DNA from 4 places in the Paenibacillus dendritiformis genome. Region 2 is predicted to be linked to each of the others. Evidence: riboswitches for the same ligand, from Rfam matches in the RefSeq annotation. Region 2 holds a riboswitch; each other region holds the start of a gene.

What was found. A riboswitch is a leader RNA that binds a small molecule or an ion and turns the genes downstream of it on or off. The one in region 2 is predicted to bind thiamine pyrophosphate.
Region 1: it holds a riboswitch for thiamine pyrophosphate, as region 2 does, so the genes downstream of both, tenA (thiaminase II) here and L6439_RS27220 (YkoF family thiamine/hydroxymethylpyrimidine-binding protein) in region 2, are expected to answer to the same signal.
Region 3: it holds a riboswitch for thiamine pyrophosphate, as region 2 does, so the genes downstream of both, L6439_RS04665 (ECF transporter S component) here and L6439_RS27220 (YkoF family thiamine/hydroxymethylpyrimidine-binding protein) in region 2, are expected to answer to the same signal.
Region 4: it holds a riboswitch for thiamine pyrophosphate, as region 2 does, so the genes downstream of both, L6439_RS26445 (ABC transporter substrate-binding protein) here and L6439_RS27220 (YkoF family thiamine/hydroxymethylpyrimidine-binding protein) in region 2, are expected to answer to the same signal.

Annotation. Positions count from the first base shown of each region.
Region 1 is NZ_AP025344.1:6,457,445-6,465,083, forward strand. It holds gene L6439_RS28725 (sensor histidine kinase) at 1-860, shown strand, start outside; gene L6439_RS28730 (LytR/AlgR family response regulator transcription factor) at 854-1,609, shown strand; gene cstA (carbon starvation protein CstA) at 1,807-3,603, shown strand; TPP riboswitch at 3,721-3,825, shown strand; gene tenA (thiaminase II) at 3,957-4,655, shown strand; gene L6439_RS28745 (hypothetical protein) at 4,762-5,100, opposite strand; gene L6439_RS28750 (S8 family peptidase) at 5,901-7,055, opposite strand; gene rpoE (DNA-directed RNA polymerase subunit delta) at 7,443-7,639, shown strand, end outside.
Region 2 is NZ_AP025344.1:6,131,806-6,139,444, forward strand. It holds gene L6439_RS27200 (response regulator transcription factor) at 1-179, opposite strand, end outside; gene L6439_RS27205 (GNAT family N-acetyltransferase) at 230-916, opposite strand; gene L6439_RS29400 (protein kinase domain-containing protein) at 1,201-3,024, opposite strand; TPP riboswitch at 3,195-3,302, shown strand; gene L6439_RS27220 (YkoF family thiamine/hydroxymethylpyrimidine-binding protein) at 3,430-4,026, shown strand; gene L6439_RS27225 (ECF transporter S component) at 4,059-4,631, shown strand; gene L6439_RS27230 (ABC transporter ATP-binding protein) at 4,628-6,463, shown strand; gene L6439_RS27235 (energy-coupling factor transporter transmembrane component T family protein) at 6,381-7,169, shown strand; gene L6439_RS29575 (GyrI-like domain-containing protein) at 7,234-7,639, opposite strand, start outside.
Region 3 is NZ_AP025344.1:1,074,753-1,082,391, forward strand. It holds gene L6439_RS04645 (hypothetical protein) at 1-823, opposite strand, end outside; gene L6439_RS04650 (helix-turn-helix transcriptional regulator) at 1,025-1,861, opposite strand; gene fabF (beta-ketoacyl-ACP synthase II) at 1,989-3,230, shown strand; gene L6439_RS04660 (ABC transporter ATP-binding protein) at 3,778-5,490, shown strand; TPP riboswitch at 5,641-5,752, shown strand; gene L6439_RS04665 (ECF transporter S component) at 5,848-6,444, shown strand; gene L6439_RS04670 (ABC transporter ATP-binding protein) at 6,509-7,639, shown strand, end outside.
Region 4 is NZ_AP025344.1:5,948,138-5,955,776, reverse strand. It holds gene L6439_RS26455 (queuosine precursor transporter) at 130-858, shown strand; gene L6439_RS26450 (hypothetical protein) at 1,109-1,372, opposite strand; TPP riboswitch at 1,530-1,642, shown strand; gene L6439_RS26445 (ABC transporter substrate-binding protein) at 1,982-3,013, shown strand; gene L6439_RS26440 (ABC transporter permease) at 3,266-4,030, shown strand; gene L6439_RS26435 (ABC transporter ATP-binding protein) at 4,044-4,910, shown strand; gene L6439_RS26430 (MDR family MFS transporter) at 5,178-6,710, shown strand; gene L6439_RS26425 (TatD family hydrolase) at 7,465-7,639, shown strand, end outside.

The sequences.
Region 1 (7,639 bases), 330 kb from region 2:
AGGAGATCCACTGCCTCAATCCGGATTGCGTCCTGCAGGCTGCACTCGTGCTGCCGCTCCAGGCGCATCACCGGACCGTGGGCACCTTGAAGCTGTATTTCGCCCGCTCCTCGCAGCTCGATCAGGTGGAGCAGGAGCTGGGGGAAGGGCTGAGCAAGCTCTTTTCCACCCAATTGGAGCTGGCCGAGGCGGAGCTGCAGAGCAAGCTGCTTCGCGATGCGGAGATCAAGGCGCTCCAGGCCCAGATTCATCCGCACTTCCTCTTTAATGCCTTCAACACGATCTCGGTGCTGTGCCGGACCGATCCGGAGAAGGCCCGCGATCTGCTGCAGCAGCTCAGCATCTTTTTCCGCAGCAATCTGCAGGGCGCGCGGACGATGCTCATCCCGCTTCACAAAGAGTTGGAGCATGTGGAAGCGTATTTGTCCCTGGAGCAGGCCCGCTTCCCGGATAAGTATACCGTCTCGACCGATATCGATCCGGAGCTGGAGGATGTGCTCGTGCCGCCGTTCACGCTCCAGCCTCTCGTCGAGAACGCCGTGCGTCATGCTTTCCCCCGCGGCGCGGCTCCGCCCTGCGGGAGCGTGATCCTGCAAGCGTACCGGGAAGGCGACCGGATGATTCTGCTGACCCGGGACAACGGCCAAGGGATAGCGAAGGAGATCCAGGGAGCGCTTGGCAATCAGGCCGTCGATTCGGCGGAAGGCACCGGAACGGCGCTGTACAATATCCGGCAGCGGATGTCCGAGATATACGGGAAGCAGGCGTCTTTCCGGATAGACAGCGCGCCTGGGCAGGGGACGACCGTGATGATCGCCGTGCCGATTCAGTTCCATGAATGGAGGGGAGCGTCATGCTGAAGGCCTTTGTCGTCGATGACGAGCCGTTAGCAAGAGATGAGCTGATTTATTTGCTGAGAAGGACAAGACAGGTGGAGGTCGTCGGCGAAGCCGACGCGGCGGAGGACGCCTTGGCGGGGGTCGCTGCGGCGCAGCCGGATGTGGTCTTCCTCGATATTGAGCTGCAGGAGGAGAGCGGCCTCGATATTGCGTGCCGGCTCCGGGAGCTGGAGACGCCGCCCGATGTCGTGTTCGCTACGGCATATGATGAATTTGCGCTGAAGGCGTTCGAGCTGAACGCCGCCGACTATATATTGAAGCCGTTCGACGAGCAGCGGGTGCAGCAGACCATCCGCAAGCTGCTTCGCCTGCGCGAACGGGAGGCCTATCCGGCTTCGGCAGCCTCCGCCCCCCGGGGCGGGCCGGGGGAGCGGGAGCGGCAGGAGCGTCTCGCCATCACGGTTGACGAGCGGATTATCGTGCTGCATGTCAACGATATCGTCTATCTCGGGTTCGAAGACGGGAAGACGGTCATCGCGACGACGGAGCGGAAATACAAGGTCGGCGAATCGCTGACCCAATTGGAGCGGAAGCTGAATCATCCTTCCATCGTCCGCGTCCACCGGGCGTTCCTCGTCCACCTGGATCGCATCGTGGAGATTCAGCCGTGGTTCCATTCGACCTGCCATCTTCGGATGCAGGACGGATCCCGAATTCCAGTCAGCCGCACCTATATGAAGGAACTGAAGCAGCTGCTCGGGATGACATGAGGCCTGAATCTGCCGATGCCGGATCGGGTTGTCCCGATGGCGGTGGCGGCGGGTTCGGACCCGGGGTGCAATCGCTTGCATTTCGAGGGGGCCTTTTTGCAGTTGAGTCGGCATCTATCGCATTCTGTCATGAAAACGAAGCAGGCAAGCTTTCATATTGTATGATGACTCCAAAACGATTGCAGGGAGTGGTACACATGAATGCGGTAACGATTGTAATCGGATCGATATGCATCCTGATGATCGCGTACCGGCTGTACGGAACGTTCATGGCGGCCAAAGTGCTGAAGCTGGACGATTCCAAGCCGACCCCGGCCCATGAACTGAATGACGGCAAAGATTATGTCCCTACCAACAAATGGGTCACCTTCGGGCACCATTTTGCCGCGATCGCGGCGGCCGGGCCGCTCGTCGGCCCGATATTAGCGGCGCAGTTCGGTTATTTGCCCGGCCTGCTGTGGCTTCTCATCGGCGCAGTCATCGGCGGGGCGGTGCATGATGCGGTCGTCTTGTTCGCTTCCATGCGCAAGCAAGGGAAGTCGCTATCCGAGGTCGCGAAGGACGAGCTCGGTCCGGTAGCCGGCTTCTGCACCGGCCTGGCGATGCTCTTCATCATTACCATCACGATGGCCGGGCTCTCGATGGTCGTGCTTCACGCATTGGATCATAACCCATGGGGCACCTTCGCCGTCGGGATTACGATTCCGATCGCGATGGGCGTCGGCTTGTTCTATAAGAAGACGGGGAATCTGAAGCTTGCGTCCACCATCGGCTTCATTCTGCTCATGGCCGGCGTATTTCTTGGACCCCAGATCCAAGGAACCGTCCTTGGCGACTGGCTGACGCTGGATACGAAGACGCTGGCCATCCTGCTGCCTGTCTACGCGTTCTTCGCGGCGGCCCTGCCCGTCTGGCTGCTCCTGGCGCCGCGGGACTACTTGAGCAGCTTCATGAAAATCGGCGTCTTCATCGCGCTTATCGTCGGCGTCTTCATTATCAACCCGGCGATCCCGTTCCCGGCCTTCACGGAATTCGTGAACGGAGGCGGCCCGATACTGGCCGGCCCGGTCTGGCCGTTCATCTCGATCACCATCGCCTGCGGGGCCATATCCGGCTTCCATGCCTTCGTCGGATCGGGCACGACGCCGAAGATGATTAACCGCTGGAGCGACATCAAGGTCGTCGGCTTCGGGGCGATGCTTGTCGAATCGCTGGTAGGAATTATGGCGCTTATTGCGGCAGCGGCGCTCCAGCCGGCCGATTATTTCGCGATTAATTCGGCGCCGGAAGTATTCAAGACACTCGGAATGTCTACCGTGCATCTGCCGGAGCTGGCGCAGCAGATCGGCCTCGATCTCGAAGGGCGGACCGGCGGAGCCGTCACCTTGGCCGTCGGCATGACGTACATTTTCACCAAAATTCCGTGGTTCAGCCACTTATCGTCCTACTTTTTCCAGTTCGTGATCATGTTCGAGGCGGTCTTCATTCTGACGGCGATTGACGCCGGCACGCGGGTGGCCCGCTATCTGATTCAAGATTTCTTCGGCGACATCTACAAGCCGCTGAAGCAGGTCGATTGGGTGCCCGGCTCCATCTTCGCCAGCGCCTTGGCCTGTCTGATGTGGGGATATCTGCTGTACTCGGGCGATATCGGCTCCGTCTGGGCGCTCTTCGGCGTCTCGAATCAGCTGATGGCATCGATTGGGCTCATCATCGGCGCGACGGTCATTCTGAACATCGCGGATAAGCGGAGATACATGCTGACCTGTCTCATTCCGCTCGCTTACTTGTTCGTCACGGTTAACTATGCCGGTTACTGGATGGTCAAGAACGTGTATCTGAACCCGTCCGCTTCCGGGTACAGCGTATTGAACGCCGTGCTGTCCATCATTATGCTGGTGCTCGGCATCGTCATCATGGTATCCGCCATCAAGAAGTGGATCGAACTGTGGAACGGGCCGCGGGCGAAGCTCGAACCGATTAGCGTCACATAAACGGTTCAGGATCGCTGGTCCGGCAGGGGCTTCATCGAGCGGGCAGTAAATCGGGAAGAATAGTTTGACAAGATTGGCAATCAAAGCTAAAGTAAGACGTGACAATGAACTTTATACGAAATCCGCTGGGGGAGCCGCGCAAGGCGGCTGAGACAAGAGACGCTTGGACCCTTTGAACCTGATCCGGTTAATACCGGCGTAGGGAAGTGGAGACGGCCTTCACAGGTTCGAGTTAAAGCTCTGTTTTCAAGATGACTTGACGAAGCCGCTCCATTTCGGGGCGGCTTTTTCGTATGGCTGCGCCGGGCGCCCTTCAGTTGGATTTCATCGAAAATGAGGCGGAGGTGCTGAGTATGGCCTGTTTTACCGAAGAACTCCGGCGTACGGCGGATCCGATTTTTGCGGCGATTTTTGCCCACCCGTTCGTTCGGGGCATTGCGGAAGGGACGTTGGCGAAGGAACAGCTCATTCACTATGTCAAGCAGGATTTTGAATACTTGAACGCTTTTATCCGGGTATACGGGATTGCGATCTCCAAATGCGACCACCGCGCCGCGATGGCTCTATTTAACGAGCAAATCTCGTTTATTCTGGACAGCGAGACGCACCCGCATCAAAATTTTTGCGACGTCGCCGGGGTGACGTACGAAGAATTGCAAGGCTTCCCTCTGGCCCCGTCGGCGAATCACTATGTCAACCATATGCTGACGGTTGCCCATGGAGGAACGCGGGAAGATATCGTGGCGGCACTGCTGCCCTGCCCTTGGACGTATACCGAGATCGGCCGCAGGCTGCTCGAGGAAGTGAAGCCGGATTCGTCCCATCCGTTCTATGATTGGATGCATTTTTATGGAGATCGGGAGAGCGGGATAACGATGCAGCTTCGCGGACTGCTTGATGGATGGGCGGAGTCATTGTCCGCCGCCCGGAAGCGGCAGCTGGAGGAGCATTTTCTGACCAGCTGCCGGCTGGAATATCTGTTCTGGGACATGGCCTATAGGCTGGAGGACTGGCCGGCGCCTGTCACGGAAGCGGAAGCGGTGCGGGCGTGAATCCAAGGGGGCAGCCGCTCCCCATATCATCAAGAGGCATCAAGGGACGGCGCTCCCTCGTCTATAATATGACGAATACGGTCGTCACCAAGCAAAGGAAGTGAATTCAGGTCATCGCCGTGGTGGAACGCCGAATTCCTGCTATAATCAGGCTGTTGAGAAAGAAGTTTTGAACAGGAAAATGGACATTTCTACCGGACGAAAACTGTACCATTTCCCTGGACACGCCCATCCGGCAGGCGAAATCCGCAAAACTCCACGATTTCTCTAGACACGCCGATTCGGTAAGCGAAATCCTGCAGAAATACAGCAATTCGATATGGACGACTTTTCCAGAAACGGAATCCTGCAAAATTACAGGAATTTCACCCGTTTCGCTTCGGCTTGAAGCAAAAGGGCCTAAAATGATGCAGATTTGCAGCAATTCCTCGGGATGTGGACTCATTAAGCCGAAATTCCTGTAAAATAGCAGCAATTTCCTCCGCACGTCCAAGCCCCAGGAGGCAACGATGCTTCCAGCAGGCCGGATAATGCTTCCAGCAGGCCGATAATGCTTCCTGAAGGCGATGATGTCCCCAGCATCCGACGCGGTCGGTTGGATCCCGTAAAATCAGGCCATTGAGTAGTCTATGGGACTTTTCACCTGTGATGTGGATCTCTTCTCCCGGTAGAAAAAAATCGATTTAAAACGCTCTAAGAGCCAAAGTTTGGATGAGGAAAATGGACCTTCTCCACCCCTTCACAAAAAACAGGGGTTTTCCAACCGCCTGTATAATGCAGGATTCTGCCTCGGATCGGGGCCTGTTTGAGCATCATTCCTGCAAATGTACATCATTTTCCCGACAAAATTCGGGTTTGAGCAGAAATTCCCCGGTGATTGTTGTATATTTGCCGGATTTTCTTTTGCAAGACGCGGCAACGGGGGACAAAGCTGCAGTTTTGCATCATTGTATGGAGATCCGAGCCTGTGACCCGGTTCCGAGGAACGCTGCGGCATTCCCGCAGAGCGGAAGTCCAGTGCTCAGCAGAGCAGAGGCCCGGCATTGCGCAGAGCGGAAGTCCAACGTTCCACAGCCTCGGACGTTACTGCCTCGCCGGAACGGGAATAGCCCTCCTGGGGCCCGTTCGCGGGGAGCGCGGATCGGGCGGCGCACTTGGCCGTCCATCATTCCGGTGGGGACGATTCATGCGCACAGCCCATTCCCAGCCGCTTCCGGCCCGCGCCGGGATACGCCCCGGCGACCGCTACAGCCGCTCGGCTTCCTTCAGCAGCCGCATCACATCTACCTCGCCCGGCGGCTTGGCTTGGAGGTTGCGGGTCTTGCGCCCGCGAACCGGGTTCGCTGTCCGCCGGAGCAGGGCCTTGATCTCGCCCGGCTTCAAGCGCGGCCGCATGGCAAGCAGAAGCGCGATCGCGCCGCTGATATGCGAGGTGGCCATCGAGGTGCCGCTCATCTCGTGATACTTCCCCTTAATCCAGGAGGAGACGATCTTCTCCCCGGGGGCGTAAATATCGACGAATTGCCCCCGGTTGCTGAACGGCGCAATCCGCCGCATGCGATCGGTCGCTCCGACCGAGATCGTCTGGGGATAGCGGGCCGGGTAGTCGATGGATTTGCGCTTCGCGTCGTTCCCGGATGAAGCGACGACGGTGACCCCGGATTGATAGGCCTGGGTCACCGCTTGCAGCAGCGACTTGCTGCGGGATTTCATGCCGAAGCTCATATTAATGATGTGCATCCCGTTGCGGACGCACCATTCAATACCATTGATAATATCAGACACATAAGCGGCCCCATTCTCATCAAATGATTTCACGGGATGGATTAAGGCGCGGGGAGCCACGCCGATAATGCCGTACATTTGATTGGCCGCAGCTATCGTGCCCGCAATATGGGTCCCATGACCGTTGTCATCATACGGCGGCATGCCGCGGTGAACGAAGTTGACTCCCCGCATCAGCGACTGGCGGAGATCGGGATGGCGGTAATCGGCCCCGGTGTCGATTACGCCAATGTGCACGCGGTGGCCTGTGGTCATTCCCCATGCCTGCGGAGCCTTGATCTGCCGCACGCCCCACGGAATCCCCCGTTCCCAGGAGACCGGCCTGTGGGAAGCGGCCTGAATCGCGATCAACGCGTCGTCCTCTATCGTGAACTCGTTCGGATACCGTGACAGCAGCTGTGCAACCGATTCGGGAACCGGGCAGCTCCAGGCGCGGATGAGCGGAAGTTCGCGGAGATGCTGGAGCTCCAGCCGATCCCGGCGAAGCGTGCGGAGCGCCTCGCTGAATGCGGCGAACCGCTTCGGCCGATGGAAGCGAATCAACTTCTTCGCTGGAGGCCGTTCGCTGAAGGACATATCTTGAAGCAACCTGTGCAATAAGGCCGTCATATCCAATGTCGAGTCCCTCCCGACAATTCCTTGTGGGGTATCGTATGCCAAGGGGAGGAGGGTGGACTGGGGTAGCTGCCTTTTTTGCGAAAGTTAGGCCTTCTCCCGTGTCAAAAGGCGGCTGCGGACATAGGATGAAGAAGAGCCGGCGAAGGGCTTTGCACACGGTAGACGAGGTGTAAACCTCTCTGTGGTGCGGATACAGTCGAACGCGAAGGGATGCCCTTCGCGTTTCTTTTTTCTCTCAATGGAAGCGAAGGGAGACAGACATGTGGCATTTTTTTGTCCGCGCCGCGAAAACTTGCTTTTTCATGGAAAATCGGTTTTACTTAGGTGTGAAACTGGATATGATCGTAGTTATCCGTTTGAACCTTTGAGAGAGGATGTGTCCTTATGAGCACCCCGTTGGAATTGAAGTTGGATCCCGACAAAGTGCAAGAAATGCCGATGGTGGATATTGCTTTCCTCGTCTTGAAAGCAGCCAACACGCCTTTCTACTACCGTGATCTGATGAATGAAGTTGCGAAGCTTCGCGGACTCAGCGAAGAGCAAATTAATGATGTCATTGCACAGTTATATACGGAAATCAA
Region 2 (7,639 bases):
TCGAGCTTCGGCATCATCAGATCCACGATGACGATATCATAGGAACGCTGGCCGAAGAGGGTCAGGCCTTCCTCCCCATTGCCGGCCGCCGCGACGGCGAATCCTTCCTTCGACAAATGATTGCCCACCATCTCCACGATGCCGGGATCGTCTTCAATCAGCAAAATATGCTGCTTCATCCTCTATCCTCACACCTTCACTGTTGTATTGCGTTACGGCTTGTGTTGCATTAGGGCTTGTGCCGCGTTGCGGCATGGCTGCCGGATAGCCGGGACTCCCGTTCTGCCAAACCGCCGCGTCCGGGCAGACAGACCATGCAATACTGCTTCAGGTCGCTCTTCCGCAGCCGGATCGTATCCACGACCGTGAAGCCGTAATGCTCATACAGCCCGACATTGCGCGGATTTTGCGTCTCCAGGGTACAGGCGATTCCCCGTTCGCGGCATTCGGCCAGCAGCGGGGACATCATCTTCCGCACCCAGCCCTGGCCCCGGTATTGCGGCTGTACCACGAGCATGTCGAGATGCAGGTAAGGCTGGTCGCCCAATGAGGCCAGCCAGGCCGAGCTCATGCTGCGCAGGCCCGATAAGCCGCGCAGGAAGCGGGCCGGACCGATGCAGCGGCACATGCCCAACGACTTCGCGACGGCCCGGACAACGCCCCATGCGTAGCTCGCGCGGGAAGCCAAGGACGCGCTCATCCGCTCCGAGCGGAAGATGAGCGCGACGGCCTCCATGTTCTCGGATGTCGCATATAAGCCGCCGTAATCATACAACAATTCGATATAATTTCGAAAAAACAACTTCAGCACTTCCACGCGGGTCGACGGATCAGGCAGCAAGTGCACATACAATCCGTCTTCCTTGAAGCCTTCGGCCAGGATCGCGGCCGCGGCTTCCATATGCTGGCGTTCCAAGAGCAACAGCTCGGCACTACAAATAGTTCCACCCCGAATCTTCGAAATGTGGCTCCTATGCCGGCTTGCGGAGCAGGAGCTTCTCCTGTCATCGTACTGCGCCGGGGGAGCCGCGTCAATTGTCTCCGCGGAAGGATCGAACGGATTCGCCCTGCGCGGGCGGAGCCGGGCCGCGGGACCGGAACAAGCAAAAAAGCCGCCAGGATTCCCTGGCGGCCGGCTCTTACAGTCTGTTCCGGATCAACAGATTGCGGGCGGTATGGACCCGATGTTGTCATCTTCGGCTAGGGCCCCCGCTCCTCCAGCCAGCCGAGCGTTTTGGCGACGGAGACCGCCTTCATGCGGCGATCGACCCCGAGCTTCTTGAACAGGTTTTTGATATGGGCCTTCACCGTCTCGGCCGACACCAGCAGTTCTTCGGCAATCTCCTTGTTCGAGAGGCTGCGGGCCAGCAGGCTGAGCACCTCCCGTTCGCGGGCGGTGAGCTCCTCCACCTTCGCCAGCCGCTGCAGCTCCTCCTTGGACGGCAGCTGCATTCTGCCCTGGGCTTCCGCCACGTACAGCAGCTGGCAAGCCAATGTGTGCAGCGTTCCCTGACGTCCCGGGACGAAGGCGTGCCGCGTCCGTCCATTGACCAGATACAGGCAGCCCCTCACCTGGTCATGAAGCCGAATCGGCAGCGCCAGCACAGAGGCCGGGCGGCCGGCCCTCTCTTCGGGCGCGAACGCCGCCGGCCCATGCGGCTTCGAACTGCCGGAGCGCTTCCCGCTCTCGGTGCGCAGCAGCATCGGCTCGCCCGCTTGAAGCGCAGCGCGGACAAGCTCCTCCGGCACGGCGCCGAACTCGCCCAGCGGACAAGGCCGGAATTCGCCGCACTCGCTCATCCCGTCCCTGTCCGTATCTATCGACGCTTCCGCGTAAGGCGTGCCCTGGCGCAAGACGATGAGATGCCCCTGCCCCGCTCCGGCCTGCATCAGAATCGTGGCGAGCAGCTTATCCGCCAGTCCGCGTCCGGCCCAACCCTCCGCGAAGCAGCGGGAGGACTGGACGACCGCCGCCAGATCCAGCGTCTGCGGATAGCCGCCGCCGTCATGCCCCGCGAACGGGCCGCTCAAGCCGAACAGCGGAGCGTCACCGGCCTGGCCAAGCGCAGGGTGCGGCAGGATAGGCCCCGGATCGTCAGGGTAGAGCGCTGTCACCGATAGCTGCCGCGCCGGCGCAGCCTGATCCCGCAACGTTCCCTCCGGCAGCTCCGATGCGTGGCTGTTCCGCCGCCCCTCCAGGCATTCCTCCAGCGCGACGCGCAGCGTGCGCGCATCCGGATAGCGCGCTTCCGGGTCCTTCTCCAGCAGCCTCATCACGATCTCCGCCAGCTCCGGGGGCAGGTCCGGCCTCCGTTCGATTAACGGCACGGGGCGCCGCGCCATATGCGCATGCGACCAGGCGAGCGCGTTGTCCGCCTCGAATGGCAGCTCTTCCGCCAGCAGTTCATACCAGGTCATGCCCAGGGAGTACAGATCCGAGTACGGGCCGAGATCGCAGTTCATGCGCCCGGTCTGCTCCGGGGACATATAGATCGGATTGCCCTCCAGCAGCGGGCGCTTCACCGGCTGTCCCCCATCCTGCCGCAGGAACAAGGCATATCCGAAGCCGGTCACATAGATTCGCTTCGTCACCATCTGCACAAGGAGCGTATCGGGCTTGAGATTGAGATGGAGCACCTGCTGCTGGTGGAGCGCCTCGATCATCCGGCATATGCCGATGCCGAGCTCCAGGAACTCGTTGAGCGATACGGATTGCATCTCGAAGTAGCGCCGCAAGGTTACCCCGTTCACCGGCTCATACTCCAGGATGAGGGCGTGGCCATGCGGCACGACCGTCACCGGCCGCAGGATGCCGTCGACAGGCACGCGAGCGGCGCCTTCGTATTCATGCAGCAGCTTCGCGTTCTCGATGATGGTGCGGCTGCCTTCCTTCACTACCTTGAGCAGGGCGGGCTGCTTCCGCTTCGCCGCATAGGCGTAACAGACGTACAGGTAAGGGTCCTCATATATAATTTTATCTGCTTCATATCCGGGAAGGTTCAGGCCGTGCGTCATTGAATTCATGAAGATTCCCTCGTATTCTCTCGATTCCAAGCGATGACATTTCTTTTCATTATACCGGAAGATGATCGGGAAGGACGATGAAAAAGCGCCTTTTCCCGAAAAGAGTCTTTACATTCAGGACGGTCCCGGTATAATGGGAAGCGTGAAAGAAGCAAAGCCAACCGCATATCCGTGAACACTAGGGGTGCTTGCTCGCAGGCTGAGAGACAGCGGATCGCTGTTAACCCTTACGACCCGAACTAGATAATACTAGCGTGGGGAAGTGTAGGCAGATTACGATGATTCGCGCCCGCCGAAGGAGGGTTTCCTTCCTGGCAGCCGTTCTTCCGTATGGCGAACCGCACTTCCCGGAAGTGCGGTTTTTTGCTGTTTTTCGATCATTCGCAGATACGGGAGGAATTCGCAATGAAAAAATCGATGTGCGGCACCGGCCAGATCGCCGGCTGCCGGTTCTCGCTCTATCCGATGAGCGATCGGTTCGTGGAGCTGATTCTCGGCGCCTTGGAGGCAACGGACCTGTCCAAAGTATGGTCGAAGACGGATGAGGTGAGCACCTGCGTCCGCGGCAAGACGGAGCATGTGTTCGACGTGGTGAAGTCAATCTTTCTCCACTGCGCCCGGTCGGGCGTTCATACCGTGCTGAATGCGACCTTTTCGGTCGGCTGCCCCGGCGACAGCGAAGCCGATTATTGCATGACAGAGGACGCCCATCGCCTGAATGAAGACCTCTCCCGCCTGATCTCGGTCCGGACGGATGCGCAGTTCTCGCTCTATCCGCTCGGCACGCCGGATTATATGGATACCATCTCTGACATTATCGGTCTTGCCCGGGAAGAAGGCACCTTCACCAAGGGGGTGCATTATGCGAGCGGGCTGCAGGGCGACGCGCATGACGTGTTCGCGACGCTGGAGCATGCCTTCGAGCGGGCGCGGACAAGCGACAGCGCTCATATCGTGCTGACGGCGAATATTTCGGCGCATAGCCCGAGCCGGAAGTCATGAACGCGGGAAGCGGAAGGGAGATCCATATACCGATGCAACGTTGGAAATTAAAAGATATCGTCATGCTCAGCTCGCTGTCTGTCGTCTTTGCCGTTGTCTATTTGCTGTTCTTCCAGGTCGGCAATATCCTGGTCGGCTTCATGGGGCCGATGGGCTACGAAGTCATCTTCGGCATCTGGTTCATCGTATCGATTATCGCCGCCACGATTCTGCGCAAGCCGGGCGCCGCCGTCATCTCGGAGACGGTGGCCGGCGTCGTCGAGGTGCTGATCGGCAACGCGGTCGGACCGATCCTGATCGTGTCCGCCCTCATTCAAGGGCTCGGCGCTGAAGCGGCCTTCGCGGCCACCCGCTACCGCAGCTACAGCCTGAGGACGCTGATGCTGGCCGGGGTCGGGGCGGCCCTGTTCAGCTTCGCGTGGGGCTACTTCCGCAGCGGCTTCGGCGCATACTCCGCCGGCCTCGTCATCGCGATGCTGGCCGTCCGCTGCGTCAGCGGGGCGCTCATCGCAGGGCTGCTCGGCCACGGCATCGCCCAGTCGCTGAAGCGGACCGGCGTGCTGCGCAGCTATCCAATCGCGAAGGAAGGCTCTCGCGCCGCATGAGCCGCGTGGATATGAGCCGCATGAGCGGGCGCGTGGCGGCGATCCAGGCCGAGGGGCTGACGCTCGCTCTCGAGGCGGGCGCGGATCCGATCCTGTGCGGCATCGACGTCCGCATCGGCGACGGGGAGACGGCGCTGCTGCTCGGGCCGAGCGGCTGCGGCAAGAGCTCGCTCGCCCTCTGCCTGGCCGGGCTGTACCCTCACGCCATCGACAGCGAGGTGCAGGGCCGGGTGCTGGTGTACGGGAAGCCGGTCAGCGAGCGGGCGGCGGGGAACGCGCCTTGGGCGGCCAGCATCGTGTTCCAGGATTTCGAGAGCCAATTCTGCCTGCTGCGGGTCGAGGAGGAGATCGCCTTCTGCCTGGAGAACCTCGGCTGTCCGCGGGAGGAGATGGACGGCCGCATCAGCGGGGCGCTGGCGGCGGTGGACCTCGCCCCCTGGCGCGAGGCGCCGATTCACGAGCTGTCCGGCGGCATGAAGCAGCGGCTGGCGCTGGCCTGCGCCATCGCGATGGAGACGCGCCTGCTCGTGCTCGACGAGCCGACATCGAATCTTGACCCGGCGTCCCGCAGACAGTTCGCGGCATACGTCCGCGAGCTCGCCCGGGCGCGCGGTCTGGCCGTGCTCGTCATCGAGCATCAGATCGACGAGTGGATCGGCCAGGCGGACCGGCTGCTCGTGATGGACGCCGCCGGCGCCATCGCTTACGACGGGCCGCCCGCCGCGTATTATGCCGGCGCGGCGCCGGAAGCGCCCGGCATCTGGCAGCCGGGTCCGCTCCGGCTGTACCGCGAGCTGAGGCGGCTTGTCCCGGGCGAGGAACCGCCGGCGAAGGCGGCGGTGTTGACGGAGCAGGACCTCGCCGCCGAGCTGGCCCGGTGGAGCGAGGCGGGCCGGGAGCGCGCGCTGCGGGCGCTCGCCGCGCCTTCCCCGTCCGGCTGCAGGGTAGCCGGAGTGCGGGCCGGAGGCGGACCCGCCCCTCTGCTGGAGGCGGAAGGCTTGCGCTTCCGGCGCGGCGGCCGCCCGGTGGCGGACGGGATCTCGCTGACCGTGCGCGCGGGAGAATGGGTCGCCATCGCCGGGCCGAACGGGGCGGGCAAATCGACGCTCGCCTCGCTGCTGGCCGGGCTCAACGAGCCGGAGGCCGGAATGGTCCGGCTGCAGGGACGGCCTCTCGGCGACTACACGGAGAAGGAGCTCCGGACCTGGATCGGCTACGTCTTCCAAAATCCGGAGCATCAATTCATTACCGATACGGTCGCCGATGAGCTTGCCTTCGGGCTCCGGCTGCAGGGCATTGCGCCGGCCGCGATCGAGCAGGCGGTTCAGGAAGCGCTGCGCCGCCTGCGGCTGGAGAATGCCGCCCAGGCGAGCCCGTTCTCGCTCAGCCAAGGCCAGAAGCGGCGGCTGAGCGTCGCTTCGGCGCTGACCGATGAGCAGAGGCTGCTCATCCTGGACGAGCCGACTTACGGCCAGGACGCCGACACGACCCGCGAGCTGATGGATATGCTCGGGGAACGGGTCCGGCGCGGGAACGCGGTTATCATGATTACGCATGATATGGAGCTGGCCTATGCGTATGCGGATCGCATCCTTGTCCTCCGGGACGGACGCGCAGCCTATGACGGACCGCCCGCCTCGCTGTGGGCGGACCATGCGGAGCTGGCGGCGGACTGCCAGCTGCTGCCGCCGCTCCGCTGCGCGGCAGCCGGCAGGGTGGCCGGGCCCATCGGGAACAGGAGGGAGAAGCATGCTGAGCTTGCAGGAATGGAATCCGAGCATGAAGGGATTGGCGGTCATCATTGCCGTTATTCTGTTGTCGCTGACCCTTGATCCGATCACGCCGCTGCTGGCGCTCATCTGGACCGCAGCGATGACATTCGCGCTTGGCCGCGTGCCGTGGAAGAAATGGCTGCTCGGCTTCGCTCCGTTCCTGATCATGAGTATCGGGTATGTATGGACGGCGCTATTGCTTTCGCGCGCAGCAGCGGACGGGGCTTCTGACGTGGTATGGGAGTGGGGAGCCTTCTCGGTAACGGCGGCAGCGCTGCATCAAGCGCTCTCGCTCGGACTGCGGGTGCTCATCTTCTCGGCGCTGTCGCTGCTGTTCATCCTGACGACGGACCCCGTCCGCTTCATGCTGAGCCTGATGCAGCAGTGCAGATTGTCGCCGAAGTGGGCATACGGCATCCTGGCAGGCTACCGCTTCCTCCCGTTCTTCCGGGAGGAGCTGCGGATTCTGCAGCATGCGCACCGCATGCGCGGCCTGGAACGGGAACGCGGCTGGCGGGGCCGGCTGCGCGCCATGAAGCGGTATGCCATCCCGCTCCTCGCCTCCGCTATCCGCAAGTCGGAGCGCGTCGCCGTCGCCATGCTCTCCAAAGGCTTCACCGGCAAGCGGGAGCGCCCCTATTACGTGCGCCTGCGGGTGACCTGGAAGGATTGGCTGCTCCTGCTGCTGCTCATCGGCGGCATCTGCGGATGCTATCTTTTGTCCTGGACAATCGGCTCGGTGAGGCTCTATCGGGGGGAATTGTAATCACTCCGCTGCGTTCCCGCTTCTAGGGACGCGGCGGCCATTCCCTCATCAACCAGCTTGCCGTTCAACGAATCGGGATGTAGATATCATATTGATTGTGGGGGGAGGAAGGCGCGAAGCGCTCATCGAACGACTCGATAATAAGCGCATCCCTATCCTGTTCATGCCCATTCTTCTCCAGCCAGCGGTAAATGGAATGATAGGTCGCATGAACGTGCGCCCGCTCTAAAGAGCCATAGTGCGTGAAAAGAGCATACATCCGCGCGGGTATGTGCAGTTGAATAAAATCGTCGGGAATCCGTTCAACATGTTCTACCTCTAAGGTGACATAATAGGTGAACTCTTTGTCCCGATTATGAGAGAGCCCGAGGCGTATGCTGGAATTGACGCATGGAATTTCCTCCTGGCGGCGCAGCAATTCAAGCCATAGCCTGGGCGCCAAAACCTCCACCTCGCCGAACGCCGTATAG
Region 3 (7,639 bases), 1.5 Mb from region 2:
ATTGGGCGATATTGTTCACCGCTCCGGTGCCGCTGAGCGGATCGCTGCTGCCGGCCGTGAACAGGAGGTCGGCGGGCGGGCTGCCGCCGAATTGGCGCGATTTCGCCAAGGCGCGATAGTTATGCGTCGTCCCGCCGACCTCGTATTCCGGCATAAGCGCCAACGTCTCCGAGAACGGCCAGCTGCCGCGTGGATGCGGCTGCCCGGCGGCAGACAGCGGCTCCGATAGGATCGTTCTCAGATCGGCATCGGCACGGCGGCTGGCCACGGTCCGCAAGACATAATGCAGCGGCCCCTCTCCTGTGCTGCGGCAGACAGTAAATTCATAGATGAAGCCGATAAGATGGCCTTGCGGCACCTCCCGGGCTTCGATCAGGCCGGCCTCCCGCGCCAACGGCCGGCAATCGGCCGCAGCATGGTCTTCCATCGTCCCGGCCAAGCAGGACGCGGCCAGACATTGGCCCGCTTCGACCAGTATGTTCGCGGACGCGTCCGCGATCCGCACCTCTCGCTTCATATCCCGAATCTCGATTGCGTTCGCTCCGGATTGATTCTCCAGGGTCAGGCCCAACCGCAACGGCTGGCCGGTCTGATTGATATGCCAGCCCATCACCCGGTGCTTCACCTCATCCTCGCCGCTCTGGACCGCATCATGCCAGAGCGTTCCGCCCGCCTCGGGGAAGCTGGCGGCATCGAGCACCTCCGGATTATCGCTCAGCATCAGTCTGCGGCAGCTGCCCGGCGCAGCGGCTGCAACTTCTTGGAAGGGATAAGCCGCATCCATCTTACTTGCGGACAATTCAGGCTGCTTGCATCTCATCATTAGGGGTTCGCCTCCATCTCCGTGATTGGCGAAGAGCGCGAACGCGAATGGGAATTGGGTGAACCGGCGGCTTTTCCCGCCTTCAGCACGCCAATGTTCGCCTGGACATTCGCGCCTTCACTTTATAAGGCAATTCGGAACCGTGATGTACAACCTGGGTGCATAAAATATTTTCACTCTCTGCTTGCTTGCGGGGCCGAATCAGCGGTCCATCAGCTTCACCAGCTTGAATTCGGTCGAAGATTCGGGGGCCGGCGTGTAGATGCTGCAGCGCAGATCGGCGTCGCCCTGCACCTGCAGGGAAGTCAGGTGGAACAGCATCTTTCCCGCCCGGGCATGTCTGAATTCAATGACGACTTCCGGAGCGGTGCTTACCTGGCTCTGGTTCCATAACCGCTGGAAGTCCGGGTGAACCTCCTTCATCTCCTCCAGGAAGCGATCATACCAACCATCCTCTACGTACTGGCCGTAATACGCGCGGAATATCGACAGAAATCCTTTGACGAAATGCTCCCAGTTCACCGCCAGACTCTTGAATTCTTTGCGCGTGAACAGCAGGCGAATCATATTCCGCTCTTCCGGCGGGATGAGGGTGAAATCAAGGAAGACATGAGATGCCGCCTCGTTCCAGCCGACGATATGGCAGCGCCGATCCGACACGATTGTCGGGCAATGCCGCAGCTCCTGCAGAATCCGCTGCAGGGCGGGGCTGATCTGCGGCTCTTCCTCTTCCCGTACGGCGGGGCCTGCCCCTCCTTCCAAGGCGAGCGCATACAAATATTTGCGCTCGTCCACGGTCAGCTTCAACGCCTCCGCGACACGGTCCAGCACCGAAGCCGACACTTGAATATCCCGTCCTTGCTCGAGCCAGGTATACCATGTCGTGCTGACGCCCGCCAACTGGGCGACCTCCTCGCGGCGAAGCCCGGGGGTCCGGCGCCGGGTTCCTGCCGGAAGCCCTGCCGCTTGGGGAAGGATCTGAGCCCGCTTGGCGCGCAGGAACTCGGACAGCATTTGCAAACGGGTCGGTGAATTCATCGTAGCACCTCCCAGTGTCTAATCTGGTACTAATTATACTAGGATAAACAACAACTTGTAATAGGATAATTGCTATGACAAAATAAATCCGACACGACAACCAGTACGGATGGAGGAGGACATAGATATGGAGAGAGTCGTCATTACAGGGATGGGAGCCATTACGCCGCTTGGTCAGGATACGGATACCCTATGGCAGGGGCTGATTCGCGGACAATCGGGAATCTCCGCCATCGATGCGTTCGATGCTTCCTCCTGCAAGGTTCGCATCGCGGGCCAGGTGCGGGACTTCGATGCGGAAGCCCGCTTCGGGCGCAAGGAAGCGCGGCGGATGGACCGCTTCACCCAATTCGCCCTGGCGGCGGCCGAGGAGGCTTACCGCCAAGCGGAGCTCGACCGGTGGGCCGGGCTGGACGGCGAGCGGATGGGCGTCTATGTCGGATCGGGCATCGGCGGCATCCAGACGATGCTGCAGCAGCAGGCAATTCTGGGCGAACGGGGGCCGGATCGGGTCAGCCCGACGCTAGTGCCGATGATGATCGCGAATATGGCCGCTGCCCAGATCAGCATCCGTTACGGCGCGCTCGGGCCGTCGATGGCCCCCGTGACGGCATGCTCGATCGGGAATACGGCAATCGGGGAGGCGTTCCGCCTGATTCGGGCGGGCGGGGCGGATGTCGTCATCGCCGGCGGAACCGAGGCGGCCCTGACGGATTTGGCGTTGGCCAGCTTCGGCAACGCGACAGCCTTGTCCGCGCGCAATAACGAGCCGGAACGGGCGAGCCGCCCCTTCGATCGGGGGCGGGACGGATTCGTGATGGCGGAAGGCGCCGGCATCGTCATCCTGGAGTCGCTGACGCATGCGCTGCGCAGAGGGGCGCCGATTTTCGCGGAGGTTATCGGCTATGGAGCGAGCTCCGATGCGTATCATATGGTCGCTACCCATCCGGAGGGGCGCGGGGCGAGCCAGGCGATGAGAGCCGCGCTGCGGGAAGCGGGAATCGCGCCGGAGGAGGTGGGCGTCATCAGCGCCCATGCGACCAGCACCGAGGTGGGCGACCTGTCGGAGACGCGCGCGATTCGCGATGTGTTCGGCGAGCATGCGTTCCGCATTCCGGTCACCGCCAACAAATCGATGCTCGGCCATATGCTGGGCGCGGCGGGCGGGGTCGAAGCGATCGCGCTCGTGAAGACGCTGAAGGAAGGCATCGTCCCGCCGACGATCAATCTGGAGGAGCCGGATCCGGCTTGCGACCTCGATTATGTTCCCTATACGGCCCGCCAGAGCGGGGCCCGTATCGGCATCTCGAATTCCTTCGGCTTCGGCGGGCATAATGCCGTCATCGCCTTGCAAGCTTACGAGGCGTAGCGGCTGGCGGCCGAGCGTATCGGCTCAGCCAACCGTTAGGGCATAAAGCGGCCGGTTGGCGGCTCCTGTCTGCGCGGTATGCGGAGTAATCAATACGATAAAGAGCGCATTCATTCCGGTTACCAATTGGGAATGGTGCGCTTTTTGGCCTCAACGCTCCACACGCCGGACAAGCTCGCTATTCCCCTTTCGGATCAATATGTTCAAGGGGCTGTGTGTGATGGATCGGGGTGATCGCGCTGCGGGAACCCAGGGATAGGTGCGCTGCCGGTTTCCCGTGATTTTCGGCCGGGAGAAGGAATTTCATTATTTTTGTAGAATAGGGTTGTCTATGGAGCGATGCCGCCACGCGTTAAGCGCGGGTGCGCAAGCCGCAGCATTGGTTATGGAAACATGGGACATGGGAACACATTCGGCAAGTGCAGAGTCCATTGGAGGCGATGGTGCCCCGGTGGACTTTTCGCATTGTGATAGTCCTGCGCGAGAACGATGCTGATCCGGCCCTGGAAGCGGCAGAGCGATTTTATTCGAGAAATGAGGTACTTTCATGCTTCGCCGTTTTTTTGCTTATTACAAGCCGTACAAATATTTGTTCCTCCTGGACTTCGGCTGCGCGGTGATCGCGGGGCTGCTGGAGCTGGGATTTCCGATCGCGGTCAATCAGGTGGTGGACAAGCTGCTGCCGAGCAATGACTGGCCGCTTATCGTCTGGGCCTGCGCCGGGCTGCTGGCGCTCTATCTGCTTAATATGGGGCTGCAGTATATCGTTACCTATTGGGGTCATATGCTCGGCATCAACATCGAGACCGACATGCGCAAAAAGCTGTTCGATCATATTCAGAAGCTCTCGTTCCGCTTTTTCGACAACAACAAGACGGGCCACCTGATGTCACGCATGAGCAATGATTTGTTCGAGATTGGCGAGATGGCTCATCATGGTCCCGAGGATGTCTTCATCGCGGTGATGACGCTGATTGGCTCGTTCGTGCTGATGCTCACCATCAACTGGAAGCTGGCTTGTCTCACGTTCGCGATCATTCCGTTCCTCATCTGGCTCGTCGTCTGCAACAAGCGGATGACCCGGGCGAACCACCGGATGTTCACCGACATCGCGGATTTCAACGGACGGGTCGAAGACACGTTCGGCGGGATCCGCGTCGTGCAGGCATTCGCGAACGAAGGCTTCGAGCGGGAACGCTTCGCGGTCAATAACCAGCGCTTCCGCTCGACGAAGCTGATCGCCTACCGGATTATGGCGCTTAACTCGTCGGTGAGCTATATGCTGATGCGGCTCGTGACCGTCTTTGTGCTCATCTGCGGGGCTTGGTTCGTCATTCGGGGGGAGTTGTCCTATGGCGAGCTGGTCGGCTTCATTCTGCTGACGAACGTGTTCTTCAAGCCGATCGACAAGATCAACGCTGTCATCGAGAGCTATCCGAAAGGGATCGCGGGCTTCAAGCGCTACCTGCAAATCCTCGATACGGAACCGGATGTCAAGGATGCGCCCGATGCGATTGAGGTGGCCCATCTGCGCGGCGATATCCGCTATGAAGGCGTCACCTTCGGCTATGACGGCCTTCCCCCGGTGCTCGAGAATATTGACCTGACGATTGCGGCAGGAGAGACGGTCGCGTTCGTCGGGCCTTCCGGGGCAGGCAAGACGACGCTCTGCAGCCTGCTGCCGCGCTTCTATGACGCCGAGGCGGGACGCATCACGATCGACGGCATCGATACGCGGGAGATGACGCTTGCATCGCTGCGCCGCCAGATCGGGATCGTGCAGCAGGATGTGTTCCTGTTCGCGGGTACATTGCGCGAGAACATTGCCTACGGGAAGCTCGATGCCAGCGAGGAGGAGATTATGGAGGCCGCGCGCCGGGCGCGGCTGGAGGAGTTCATCCGTTCGCAGCCGCTCGGGCTGGACACGGTCGTGGGCGAGCGGGGCGTGAAGCTGTCCGGCGGGCAGAAGCAGCGGCTGGCTATCGCCCGCATGTTCCTCAAGAATCCGCCGATTCTGATTCTGGACGAGGCGACGTCGGCGCTCGACACCGAGACCGAAGCGGCCATCCAGCAGTCGCTGGCTGAACTGGCGGCCGGCCGGACGACGCTGATCATCGCCCATCGCCTGGCTACGATCAAGCATGCGGACCGGATCATCGTCGTCAATGAGGACGGCATTGCCGAGCAGGGGCGGCATGACGAGCTGCTGGCGCTGGGAGGAAGCTACAGCCGGCTGCATCAGGCCCAGTTCGGGGCATAACGCTCGTCTTGGCCGGCATGACAGGCACGGGTTATGGTGACTCTACAGAAGGGATGGCGGCGAAGATAAGGACCGCTTCTTCTTCGCCTCTCGCCCATCCGCCATTGCCAACCAATCGGGAATGCGGTATTATAGGGGCGATTACATATTCATACAAATTCGGGTGCTTGAGGAGTCAGGCTGAGATAGTAGCCAGTATACCGCTACGGACCGTTAATCTGATCTGGATAATGCCAGCGTAGAGAAATCTTGTATTTGTCGTGCGATCATGCCTGCAGGATGATCATCGGCTTACTCTACCGTCTGGGTTCCAGACGGTTTTTTTGTATGAACCATGAGATAAGGGAGAGGGTAGCAATGCAAGAACAGGCAAGTGAAAAGAAAGGATTGCGATTCCAGGACATTCTCATTACCGTCATGATCGGGGTCGTCTTCGGCGTTATCTTCAAGCTGTGGGATAGCGTGTACAGCATCGTGAAGCCGCTGTTCCCGCAGGCGGGGCAATTGACTTACGGCATGTGGTTCATGGCCGGGCCGTTCGCCTACTTGCTCATCCGCAAGCCGGGCGTCGCGCTCATTGCCAGTCTGGCCGCAGCCAATCTGTCGGCCCTGCTCGGGTCGGGATGGGGGCTGGAGACGATCATGTACGGATTCGTGCAAGGCTTGGCGGCCGAGCTCGTCTTCGCCTTGGCGCGTTACCGCCGGGGAGGATTAGCGATCGCCGGAGCGGCCGGAATCATGTCGGCTGCCGGCTCGTTCCTCCTCGATCTCGGATACGGCTATGCCAATTACGAGACATGGATGCTTGTGCTGAAATACGGACTGCGCGTCATCAGCGCCTTCACGTTCGCCGGCATCTTCGCTTACTTCCTGATGCGCGCGCTGGAAGCGACCGGGGTGACCAGGTCGATCCGGCCGGTCGCGAAAGAAGAATACGCGGCCCTGGACCGGTAGGCGCGCAGGACACCGGCTGGCGGTCAGGCCCGCCGGCCGGTTATCATGGCACATGAACGATGGGGTGTTGGGATTGACACAAGAACAAGCGGCCTCAACCAGGGCCGCGATTACAAATCTGAGATTGAAATTCCCGGGAGAGGCGTCCTTGCTGTTCAAGGACCTCTCCTTCTCCATTGCGGCGGGGGAGAAGGTGCTGCTGCTCGGACCGAGCGGCTGCGGCAAATCTACGCTGCTGCAGGTGCTGAGCGGCATTATGCCGGACTCGGTCGAAGTGCCGCTCAAATATGAGCGGAGGCAGCTCCCGGATAGCTGGGCCTTCGTATTCCAGGATCCGGATACCCAATTCTGCATGCCGTACGTCGATGAGGAATTGGCATTCGTCCTGGAGAATCTGTCGGTGCCGCGGGAGCAGATGGAGCCGCGCATAAGAAGCATATTGGAGCGGGTCGGGTTGCGGCTGGATAATCTGCATACGCCGATTGCGGCGCTGTCGCAGGGCATGAAGCAGCGGCTCGCGCTCGCCTCCGTCCTGCTGTTGGAGCCGGAGGTGCTGTTCCTGGACGAGCCTTCGGCTCTGCTCGATCCGGAAGGGACGAAGCAAATCTGGGATACGGTGAAGGACATTGCCGGATCGCATACGCTGCTGATCGTGGAGCATAAGCTGGATCTGGTCGCCGATATCGTCGATCGGGTCGTGCTGTTCGACGGCGAGGGCCGCATTATGGCAGATGGCGAGCCGGGGGCTATTTTCACGATGCACAAGGAGAAGCTGCTCGAATACGGCATCTGGTATCCGGATGTGTGGCGGGATCACGTGAAGTCGGAGTCGTACCGCGCCATCGCGGGCGCCAAGCGGCGTCAGCGCCAGGCCGAAGCGGCGTCCTCTCTTCGGGAGGACCCGATCATCGCCTTGCGCGGGTTCTCCGGGTACCGGGGAGAGGCCGAGGCAATCTCCGTCGAGGCGGCCGATGTCTATCCGGGCGAATGGATTGCCGTCACGGGCCCGAACGGGGCGGGCAAGAGCACGCTGCTGCTGTCCCTGATGCGGCTGCTTCGCGCCAGCGGCTCCTATGCTATCGGGGGACGTCCGGTCCCGGAGCCGAAGAAGCGCGGCTGGTTCCGGCCGGCCCGGCCGGAACCGCCAGAGGAGCTGGCCTTCGTCTTCCAGAACCCGGAGATGCAGTTCCTGACC
Region 4 (7,639 bases), 180 kb from region 2:
AGCGGCAAAGGAAAACAGTGAGTTTTTGGCATTGGCAATTGACCTGGTCTATGGTAAAGTATACCCCTGTGTGCCATCACACCGCGGTTCGCAACCATCCCGCGTAATCAAAACTAGGGGGAGTACCGAATGTTCAATTTCATATGGGGGATATTGTTTGTCCTTGCCAATTTCGGCTTTTTTCTGCTGTGTTACCGCTTGTTCGGCAAGAACGGCTTGTTCGCCTGGGTCGGCGTCATGACCATCGTCGCCAATATTCAGGTCGGGAAGACGATCGAGATGTTCGGCATCGTAATGACGCTGGGCAATGCGGCAAATGCCAGCCTGTTCATGACCTCGGATCTTCTTAACGAAAAATATGGACCCAAGGAAGCGCGCCGCGCGGTCTGGTTCGGATTTTTCATGCTCATCATGACAACGATAATCATGCAGATGGCCCTTGCCTTCATTCCTCAAGGAGATGAGATTGCCCAGAGGGCACAGGCGTCGCTGGCGCATATTTTCGACTTGATGCCGCGGGTCGCCGCGGGGAGCCTGACGGCCTATCTCGTCAGTCAATTTCTCGATGTCAAGCTGTTCAGCATGCTGCGGGAACGTTTTCCCAAGTCGGGCCAGCTGTGGATTCGCAGCAACTGGAGCACGGGAATCAGCCAATTGGCGGACTCGTTCGTCTTCTGCACGATCGCGTTTGCCGGTTATTACCCATGGGACGTATGGTTTCAAATTTTGCTGACGACCTATATCGTCAAGCTGCTGTTGTCGGTAGCGTCCACCCCGTTTTTATATTGGGCGAGAAGCTTCCGCGTGCCCGGAATGGAATCGTCCGCCGCAAGGGAAGGCAGCATGGACAGACGATAACTTGCGTACACGATACCGTCCGGCTTCGCAGACAAGATGCGGAGCCGGGCGTTTTTTTATGAATGCCGGCATTGGATACAGTACGGGCGGGAGCGCCGTGACAAGTAGGCCGAGCATTTTTGACAAATTGCGCCATGTTTCACATGGAACGTTGTCCGAGGCGCGGGGGCCGTCCGTTTCCCACAAAAAGGGGTTCCTGCGCCGATTGGCGGCTGGAACCCCTTGCTTCACCCGGTCGTGATCGATGGGATCAGTACCCATGTCCGTTCTGCATCATTTGATTATGCATCATGCCCCCGCGCATCATGCCTTGGCTGCGGACCGATTGGCGATCGGCTCCATGGCAGTGTTGAACCATTTGTTCAACCTGTGCATCGGTCATATTCGGATGCATCTGCTTCATATGGGGGGGCATTTGGCCGAAGCCGCTGTCGTTGCTGCCAGAGGCATATACCGCGGTTCCGAAGATGAGGGCGAGCGCGGTTGCCCCAACCCATACAAGTCGTTTTTTCATGAAGACATCCCTCCCAAGGCCATCTTACCCGTACCGGAAAGAAGATCGCTATGTGCTTCGTCACAAGAAAGGCAGGAGATATGCGGATCCTGCGCCGCATCATGGCTGGACAAGGGAGCGGACGAGGTCTATAATTGCATGTGAAACGGCAACTGAATATGCATACTAGGGGGGCTGGAATAGGGCCGGCTGAGATCGTATCCCGTGAAGATACTGACCCTTACACCTGATCTGGGTAATGCCAGCGTAGGAATGAGAATGGCGCCATGCCGGACGGCGGAGGCGTTCCTTTGCGGTCGGAGAAGTCCGATGCACCGCATCCGTGTTCACAGCGCGGGCGGGCAAGCGGAATGCTCTGCATGGAACGCGACGTACCGTTCAAGCGGCCGCCATGCACACGCCTAGGTAATGGACAGCGTAAGCGCCCCGATGAGGGGCGCTTTTTTAGATCCGCGCGATGGCTTGCGCGGGCGCTTATCAGGGAAGGGCTGCGGCAGGATGCCCGTTGTGCCGGGACTCCGCCGGTTCGTATGCCAGAGAAGGAGCATGGCCGTGTACCGCCTGAATGACAGGCGAATCGGAAAGGGGAAGAAGATCAGGATGAGAAGCATGCGTGCACGAAAAAAAGGAGCGCTTGGACTGGCCTTGGCGCTCATGTTCATGTTGACCGCCTGCGCGGGAGGAGGTTCCGCACCGACGACGCAAGGAAGCGGAGCACAGGGCGCTGAAGCGCCGAAGGAGCTGCGCGAGATTACGTTCGTGCTGGAATGGACGCCGAATACGAACCATACCGGGGTGTATGTCGCCCAGCAAGAGGGGTACTTCGAAGCGGAAGGGCTGAAGGTGAACATTATTCAGCCCGGTACAGGCGGAGCCGACGCGATGATCGCCTCTGGCGCCGCGCAGTTCGGGGTCAGCGTACAAGAGAGCATTACGCTGGCGCGCACGCAGAATGTGCCGATCGTGTCTTTGGCGGCCATCATTCAACATAATACGTCCGGGTTCGCCGCCCCGCAGGACAAGCACATTACGTCGCCCAAGGATTTCGAAGGCAAGACGTACGGGGGCTGGGGCTCGCCGGTGGAAGAAATGGTGCTGCGGACGCTCATGGAGCAGGAGGGCGCCGACTACGGCAAGATCAAGAACATCAATATGGGTTCCGCCGACTTTTTCACCGCGGTCAAAAAGGATATTGATTTCGCTTGGATTTTCTACGGGTGGACAGGCATTGAGGCTGAGCTGCGCAGCGAGCCGATCGATATGATGTATGTCAATCAATATTCGGATGCGCTCGACTACTACACTCCGGTCATCGCGACCAGCGAGAAGCTGATCGAGTCCGATCCCGAGCTGGTGAAGGCGTTCATGCGGGCCGTGTCGCGGGGATATCAGTTCGCGATCGACAATCCGGAGCAGGCGGCCGGGATCATGTTGAAGCAGGTGCCTGACCTGGACAAGGAACTGGTTATGGCCAGCCAGCGCTGGCTCAGCCCGAAATACCGCGACGATGCGCCGCGCTGGGGAGAGCAGAAGCGGGAAGTGTGGGATAACTATACGAACTGGCTTTTGCAGAACAAGCTGATGGAGAAGCCGATCGATATCGACAAGGCGTTCACGAACGAGTTCTTGCCTGAAGCCTGAGGCAGACGCTGCTCAGGGAACGGGCGATGACGGCAGGCGATGATGGCGTTAGATCATTTTGAGGGCCGATAATCCGTGCAAGGGTTTGCCCTCTCCGGGATGAACGGTTCGAGCCGGGCTCGGCATCAAGACGGGATTAGCATCAAGAGGGGGATTAGCATCAAGAGCAGGATCAGCATCGAGAGGAGGAGTTGGCATGAGGGGGACGAACCGCATAGCTGCGGCAGGAACGCGCAGGAAGGTGGCGGCGGGATGAAAAGACGGCTTGCAACGGCGGGACCGCCCGCGGCGGCCCTGCTGCTGTTCATCGTGGCATGGCAGATTGGGGTCATGCTGTTCGATGTGGAGAAATGGATGCTCCCGAGCCCGCTTGATATCGCGCGGGAAGCGGCGGCCAACGGCAGCGGCATTCTGCTGCATGCGCTGGCTACCCTGAAGCTGATGCTGGTCGGCTTCGGGACTGGAGCCGGAATCGGCCTCGCGCTGGCTTGTCTGCTCCATCCGCTCCCCTGGCTGAAGCGCGCGATCTATCCGCTCATTATATTGAGCCAAAACGTGCCGACGATCGCCCTGCTGCCGCTGCTGATGCTGTGGTTCGGCTTCGGCCTGCTGCCGAAGGTGATCGTCATTGCGCTCGTCTGCTTTTTCCCGGTCTGCGTCGCCGCCCTGGACGGTCTGACCCAGACGGATCGGACGATGCTTCATTATATGCGCATGACGGGGGCGACCCGGTCGCAGCTGTTCTGGAAGCTGGAGCTGCCGCATGCTCTGCCTTCCGTCTTCTCGGGCTTGAAGATTGCGGCCACCTATAGTGTGATGGGGGCGGTTATCGCGGAATGGCTCGGAACGGATCAGGGCATTGGCTATTATATGATGCTGCAAAAAGCGGCCTACCGGGTCGACCGGATGTTCCTCGGCATTGTCGTCATCATTCTGCTCAGTCTGGCGATGTTCGGAGCGATCCGCCTGCTGGAGCGGATAAGCATCCGTTGGCGGCCCGAGGAGAATGATAAATGAGGGGGGAACCGCAATGAAGGCAACGGCTTCGGCTCATCCAGCCGATTCGACGGGAGGGACCGCCTCCGAGGCCGCCGCGCCGCCGCCCGCTCTGGAGCTGGATCGGGTTAGCATGTCCTATCCTGCGGCGAACGGCCGCGGCGAAGGACGGCTGCCGGTGCTGGATCAGGTGTCGCTGCAGGTGAAGCAGGGGCAATTCGTCTCTATTATCGGCCCCTCCGGTTCCGGGAAGAGCACCTTGTTCCATCTGATCGGCGGCCTCCTGCGCCCGGATGGCGGCCATATCCGGATGAACGGGCAAGAGGCTGCTGGGCGGACAGGGCATGTCAGCTACATGCCACAGCAGCCGGCGCTCTTCCCGTGGCGGACGGTGGAGCAGAACGTCATGCTGGCGCAAGAGATCGGCGGCCGGCCGAAGAAAGAGGCCCGCGCGGAAGCGCGCCAATGGCTGGCGAAGATCGGCTTGTCCGGCTATGAGCGGGCATTTCCGCACGAGCTGTCCGGCGGCATGCAGCAGCGCGTCGCGTTCCTGCGCGCTCTGATGAGCCCGCAGGAGCTGATGCTGCTTGACGAGCCGTTCAGCGCGCTTGATGCCTTAACCCGCAGCGAGATGCAGCGCTGGCTTATCGGCCTGTGGGAACAGCATCGCCGCTCGGTGCTGTTCATTACCCACAGCATCGAAGAAGCATTGCTGCTCTCCGATACGATTTATGTATTGTCGAGCCGCCCTGCCCGCGTGCTGCGGGAGGTGGCTGTGCCGTTCCCGCGGCCGCGGCGTGACACGCTGACGGGGGAAGAAGCTTTCCTCCGCTTGAAGCGGGAGCTGGCCGGGTTGCTACGGGAGGCGCAGCGCCAGGAGACGGGCGAACTCGACAAATAAGGGCAGAGGGACGGCGAGAGCCGTCCCTTTTTGGCCGATGCAGGGAGAAGTCAGGGAGAAGCAGGCCCATTTTCCAGCGGCCGGAACCGATTTTCCGGCGGGTGAATTTCCATCTTTTATGGCAAATTCGGACGAATAACTTTTACTGGTAAATGGAAAGTTGACGCTATATAATAAGTTATCCCGGCTTCGGCTGCGAGGTCATTGCGGGTGAATCAGGACCGGCTTCCAGAGCTGGTCCGGTACATAGAAGGAGGGAAATGATTTATGGTGGCTCAAAAGAGCAACTTGGGCTTGGTGGTGGTCGCGCTGCTGCTCGGGATTCTGATGGCGGCGATGGACAATACGATCGTGGCGACAGCGATGCCGACGATCGTCGGCCAGTTGGGAGGCTTCGAGCTGTACGTCTGGGTCACCTCGGCGTATATGGTCGCGACCATGGCCGGCATGCCGATCTTCGGCAAGCTGTCCGATATGTACGGCCGCAAGCGGTTTTACATTTTCGGCCTGCTTGTCTTCCTGGCCGGCAGCATGCTGTGCGGGACGGCAGACAGCATCATGATGCTGGCGATTTACCGCGCCATCCAGGGGATTGGCGGCGGCGCCCTGATGCCTATCGCTTTTACGATTATTTATGATGTCTTTCCGCTAGAGCAGCGCGGGAAAATGACCGGCATGTTCGGAGCGGTCTTCGGGATTTCCAGCGTGGCAGGGCCGCTGCTCGGCGCCTATATTACCGAATATATCGGCTGGGAGTGGGTGTTCTACATCAACCTGCCTCTCGGCGTCGTGTCTTTGTGGCTGATTGTCCAGTTCTATCAGGAGAGTGCGGCGAAGTCGAAGCAGCGGATCGACTGGGGCGGCGCGGTCACGTTGGTGGTCGCCGTCGTCAGCCTGATGTTCGCGCTCGAGTTGGGCGGCAAGGAAGGATACGAATGGAATTCTTTGTTCATCATCGGGTTATTTGCTTCCTTCATCATCTTCCTTATCGCGTTCGTTCTGTTCGAGCTGAATGCGAAGGAGCCGATTATCTCCTTCGCTCTCTTCCGGAAGCGGCTGTTCGCCACCAGCCAAGGGGTCGCTTTCTTCTACGGCGTAACCTTCGTCATCGCGACGGTCTACATTCCGATGTTCGTGCAGGGCGTGTACGGCGGTTCGGCTACGAACAGCGGTCTCGTGCTGACACCGATGATGATCGGATCGGTCGTGACGAGCTCGATCGGCGGGATTCTGGCCGCGAAGACGAGCTTCCGCAAGCTCATGATCATCTCGGGCATCCTGTTCACGGCCGGCATCGTGTCGCTGAGCACGTTGTCCGTGGATACTCCCCGCGCGTTGGTCACCTTGTACATGGTGCTGACCGGACTCGGGGTCGGCTTCTCCTTCTCCTTGCTCGGCATGGCTTCCATGCACGGGATGAGCTACCATCAGCGCGGAACGGCGAACTCGACTTCATCCTTCTGCCGTTCGCTCGGCATGACGATCGGGATTACCGTCTTCGGATCGCTGCAATCTTCCTTGTTCAGCGGGCGGCTGAAGGAAATGATGCCAGGCGGAGCGATGCCGGCCGACATCATGCCCGAGGAGCTGCTGCGCGGCGGGGGCGGCGCCAACCTGCCGCCGGAGGTCAAGGAGAGCATGGCGGCGGCGTTGGCCGACTCCATCGGCGGCATCTTCACCTGGGCCTTGATTCCGGTCGGCCTGGCGCTCATCTGCATCGCCTTGATGGGCAAGGCGCGCATGATGGACGATGCCGCCGGCAAGGGCTCCGGCGCCAATTCGGAGGAAGCGGTGTCCTGATTAGGGACGCTGCGCTCCCTGAAGGGAAGCGCAGCGTCTTTGTTCATATCGGGAGCTCCGCCCCCATGATGTGCCAACCCGCGGCAATCCTGCAATTTTGCAGCATTATTTGTGAGCGGCGGGTGCGGCAATGGCATTCCTGCAAAATTACATGATTTTTCTAAGCTTCAGCTCAAAATGAGCTATAGAGGACGGAAATAATGCTGTTTTGCAGGAATTTCTTCATTTAGAGGTGTTTTCTCGGCGTAAAATCCTGCGTTTTTGCAGCATTGGCTAAGTGGAACGGCTTCACTCAGCCGGAACATAAAGGGGCGGGCTGCGTTACTCGAGGCGGCGGCCCCGCGGGACAGCCCCGTGCAGCCGCTAGGCAAGGCCGTCATGCAAGGGATCCCGCGCACGTTAGTCTGCGTGGCCCTGCGCAAGGCGTCCGCGCACGTCAGTCCGCGTGGCTCTGCGCAAGGCGTCCGCGTACGTCAGTCCGCGTGGCCTTGCGCAAGGAATCCGCGTACGTCAGTCCGCGTGGCTCTGCGCAAGGCGTCCGCGTACGTCAGTCCGCGTGGCCTTGCGCAAGGAATCCGCGTACGTCAGTCTGCGTGGCCCTGCGCAAGGCGTCCGCGCACGTCAGTCCGCGTGGCTCTGCGCAAGGCGTCCGCGCACGTCAGTCCGCGTGGCCTTGCGCAAGGAATCCGCGCACGGCAGCCCGTGCGGCCCTGCGCAAGGCATCCGATCCTATACGAAGAGGAGTGGTCCGACAATGGCAGAAAATCATACCGCCACAGGCCCGGAGCGGCTTCGATTTATGGATGCCCATATCCATCTCGACGGCTATGGGCAGGAGCAGCGGCCGCTCCTGGAGCAATCGCTGGAGGCGGAAGAACTGGACGGCCTCATCGCCGTATCGATGGACGCGGCCTCGTGCCGCGAGGTGC